2 regions of the Scandinavium manionii genome follow, and region 1 is predicted to be linked to the other one. Evidence: predicted binding sites of a transcription regulator. Region 1 holds the regulator's gene; the other holds the start of a gene.

Region 1 (2,206 bases):
TTTTTCACGCGGCGCGCCTTCCAGCGCTTGCTCCTGCATCATCTCCAGATAGCCCTGCAGCACCGTCAACGGCGTGCGTAATTCATGGCTGACGTTGGCGAAGAAATTGCGGCGGGCGCCTTCCAGCTGGTGCATCTGAGTAACGTCACGTGCCACCAGCAGCAGCTGTTTTTCACTGTAGGGCATGACGCGAATTTCCAGATGTCGCCCGGTGTTGAGCACCAGGTTGAGCGGCCGGGTGAAATCGCGAGATTTGAGATAGCGGGAAAATTCAGGGTAGCGCAGCAGGTTAAGGATGTTCTGACCGTTATCGTCCGGCCAGCGTAGATTCAGCAGCTGCTGGGCCAGGCCGTTACACCAGAACATGGCCCCTTCTTCGGTGGTCAGCACCACCGCATCAGGCAGCGATTCAGCGCCACTACGAAAGCGTTTGATCAGGCTCCCCAGCTCACGACGGCGCTTTTTATTACGCATCTGCATCTGGTGCAGCCCATACAGCAGCGGCTCCCAGCTGCCTTTGCCCGGCGGTGGCGTCATGCTGCGGTCAACCCATAGCCACCATGAAAGTTGCAGTAAATTCCAGAAATGCCAGATAAGTAGCCCGGTCACCGCCGCCAGTAAGAACCATGGCAAATACCCGAATAGCGCCCCCAGAATGAGGGCCGGAATACAACAGAGGATCAGCTCAAAAACCAGCCTTTTCCATGACAGCCGTTCAAGCACGGGTCACACTCCAGTCAATTGTCAGAAACGGGCGGAGAAACGATAACCCGTGCCGCGAACGGTTTGTACCATTCTGTCGTGACCACTGTGTTCCAGCGCTTTACGCAGACGACGAATGTGAACATCCACCGTCCGGTCTTCTACATACACATTCGTTCCCCAGACGTTATTCAGCAGCTGTTCGCGGCTGTATACGCGCTCCGGATGAGTCATAAAGAAGTGCAGCAGTTTAAACTCGGTCGGCCCCATGTCCAGCGGGTTTTCACCGGTCATGACGCGGTGGGAAGAAGGGTCAAGGCTCAGGCCCTGCATTTCGATAACCTCTTCTACCGCCATCGGCGAGATACGGCGCATGACAGCTTTGATACGGGCCACCAGCTCTTTCGGGGAGAAAGGCTTGGTGATGTAATCGTCGGCGCCGGTTTCCAGGCCCCGCACGCGATCTTCTTCTTCGCCACGCGCGGTCAGCATCACCACAGGAATATCGCGCGTTAACGCTTCACGCTTGAGGTGTTTGATAAACTGAATGCCCGAGCCACCTGGCAGCATCCAGTCGAGCAAGACTAAATCAGGCCACGGTTCGTTCAGTTGGTTTACAGCACTGTCATAATCGTCTGCTTCTACAGGCTGAAAGCCATTTTGCTCCAGGACGAAGCACACCATTTCGCGAATTGGGGCTTCATCTTCAACGACCAGAATACGTCTCGCCATTATAAATCCTGTGTTATTAGTCATGTGCCTGTAAGCGGCGTCTTATTCGGCGTAAGTATGCGTCAGATTTATGACAGATTTATGATAGAGCCTTTTCACATTATTACACTGAATGACTGCGGTCATCGCCCTGTTATCCCTAAATGTTTTTACCCGTCATATTTCCAGCTGCCTCTTCATTGGCTGCGCTTGCCCCCCCAGTCACATAGTTATCTATGCTCCAGGGGGGAAGCAAGCTTGCCGCTTCGATGCAACTCGAATTATTTAGGGTATATAATGACGGCCTCGCTTTTCAGCCACGGGCCCACTATGCGCATCCTACACACCTCCGACTGGCACCTCGGCCAGAATTTCTACAGTAAAAGCCGTGCCGCTGAGCACGATGCTTTTCTCGACTGGCTGCTGGAAACCGCACAGGCGAACGAGGTGGATGCCATTATCGTGGCCGGTGATATCTTCGACACCGGTTCACCGCCGAGCTACGCGCGCGAACTCTACAACCGTTTCGTGGTGAAATTGCAGCAAACCGGCTGTCATCTGGTGGTGCTGGCGGGGAACCATGATTCCGTCGCCACGCTCAACGAATCCCGCGATATTCTCGCGTTCCTGAACACCACCGTGGTCGCCGGAAGCGGGATGGCCCCTTGCGTGCTCAACCATCGCGATGGAACCCCTGGGGCGATTTTCTGCCCGGTGCCGTTTCTGCGTCCACGCGATGTCATCGTCAGCCAGGCCGGTTCCTCCGCCGGGGAAAAGCAGCAACATTTATTAC
Region 2 (2,206 bases), on a different contig from region 1:
GCCAACTCCGTCAGGAACAGGGCGATACCGAAACTCACCGGAACGGCAATCAGCAGCGCGATAACGGAGGTCACGATCGTGCCATAAATGGGCACCAGCGCACCGTAGATATCATTCGGTGCATCCCATTCTTTAGTCCACAGGAAGGAGAAACCAAATTTCTGGATGCTCGGCCAGGAAGAAATGATCAGGGAAACAATAATGCCGCCCAGCATCAATAGCACAATCAGCGCCGCCAGTTTTACCAGCACGCCGAAAATGATGTCACCCTTTTTACCCGGTGGGTTAAATGCAGGCTTGGTTGCAGCCATAAATTACTCTTCAGTTAATCACATCTTTACGAATGAGGGCGGGAAGCTCGCGCCACCCGCCATTTTCGTCAGTATACCTAATTAATACAGCGCTTTACCGCTGCTATCTTTTACGTTGGTTTTCCATGCAGCACGTACCTGCTCAACCACACTGTCCGGCAGTGAAGCGTAATCCAGTGCGTTAGCTTCTTTGGCGCCATTTTTGTAGGCCCAGTCGAAGAACTTCAGCACTTCAACACCCTGCTCTGGTTTCTTCTGATCTTTGTGAACCAGAATGAAGGTAGTAGAGGTGATTGGCCACACGTCGTCGCCTTTCTGATTAGTCAGGTCCTGAGCGAAGGATTTGCTCCAGTCAGCGCCTTTAGCGGCGTTGGCAAAGCTCTCTTCGGTCGGGCTTACGGACTTACCGTCAGCGGAAATCAGTTTGGTATACGCCAGGTTGTTCTGCTTAGCGTAAGCGTATTCTACGTAGCCGATTGAGCCTGGAAGACGCTGAACGAAGGCGGCGATGCCGTCATTGCCTTTACCGCCCAGACCGGTCGGCCAGTTAACCGTAGAGCCTGCACCGATTTTCGATTTCCACTCATCGTTCACTTTAGACAGGTAGCTGGTGAACACGTACGAGGTACCGGAACCGTCTGCACGACGAACGACAGCGATGTTCTGAGAAGGCAGTTTCTTGCCTGGGTTCAGCTTAGTAATCGCTTCGTCATCCCACTTCTTGATTTTACCGAGGTAGATATCGCCGAGGGTTTTACCGTCGAGCACCAGCTCACCGGATTTGAAGCCTGGCAGGTTAACCGCCAAAACGACGCCACCGATAACGGTCGGGAACTGGAACAGGCCTTCCTGAGAGAGTTTTTCATCCGTCAGTGGCGCATCGGAAGCACCGAAATCCACAGTGTTGGCAGTAATCTGCTTCACACCGCCGGAGGAACCGATACCCTGATAGTTGACCTTGTTACCGGTCTCTTTCTGGTAGGTATCCGCCCATTTGGCATACACCGGCGCCGGGAAGGTTGCACCAGCACCTGTCAGGCTTGCTGCTGCAAACGCAGAGAAAGCGCTCATCGATAAGGTCGCGGCGACAACAGTTGCGACAGTGGTACGCATAACTTTCATAATGTCTCCTGCAGATTTCGTAAATCGTTGTTTAAGTGGCTACGTTGAGCAAAATAGGACAAACAGGTGACAGTTAAATGTACGAAATATGACAGTTTTATTACGCTGAAAATTTAGCGTAAATATTTGAGTATTTTAGATTAATAATCAAAGCATTAGCTTTGTTTGTGACATTGCCTTGTCAGTAAAATTTTCTTTTTATGACACTGCAAACGTTAGCTGAATATGACAGATTGTCATGTTTATGACGGTGAAATAGAGAAGGAAAAAACCCTGCGGGAGCAGGGTTTTCGGGGATTACTCGACGGTAACCGATTTTGCCAGGTTACGCGGCTGGTCAACGTCGGTGCCTTTGATCAGCGCCACGTGATAGGCCAGCAGTTGCAACGGCACGGTGTAGAAGATTGGCGCGATAACCTCTTCCACATGCGGCATTTCGATGATGTGCATGTTATCGCTGCTGTTGAAACCGGCATCCCGATCGGCGAAGACATACAGCACGCCACCGCGGGCGCGGACTTCTTCGATGTTGGATTTCAGTTTTTCCAGCAGTTCGTTATTCGGTGCCACCACGATAACCGGCATATCCGCGTCGATCAGCGCCAGCGGACCGTGCTTGAGTTCACCTGCCGCATACGCTTCCGCATGAATGTAGGAGATCTCTTTCAGCTTCAGTGCGCCTTCGAGGGCAATAGGGTACTGATCACCACGCCCCAGGAACAGCGCGTGATGCTTGTCGGAGAAATCCTCCGCCAGCGCTTCGATGCGTTTGT

Evidence for each region. The regulator PhoB, encoded in region 1, activates phosphate uptake and scavenging genes when phosphate is short. The targets are predictions, from matches to a motif close to CTGTCATAAAACTGNCNNAT.
Region 2: a site for PhoB is predicted at 1,520-1,539, ahead of pstS (phosphate ABC transporter substrate-binding protein PstS). Genes of this name have one in related genera too.

The regions. Positions count from the first base shown of each region.
Region 1 is NZ_JALIGC010000040.1:785,653-787,858, forward strand. It holds gene phoR (phosphate regulon sensor histidine kinase PhoR) at 1-723, opposite strand, end outside; gene phoB (phosphate response regulator transcription factor PhoB) at 745-1,434, opposite strand; gene sbcD (exonuclease subunit SbcD) at 1,744-2,206, shown strand, end outside.
Region 2 is NZ_JALIGC010000037.1:29,868-32,073, reverse strand. It holds gene pstC (phosphate ABC transporter permease PstC) at 1-311, opposite strand, end outside; gene pstS (phosphate ABC transporter substrate-binding protein PstS) at 393-1,433, opposite strand; gene glmS (glutamine--fructose-6-phosphate transaminase (isomerizing)) at 1,731-2,206, opposite strand, start outside.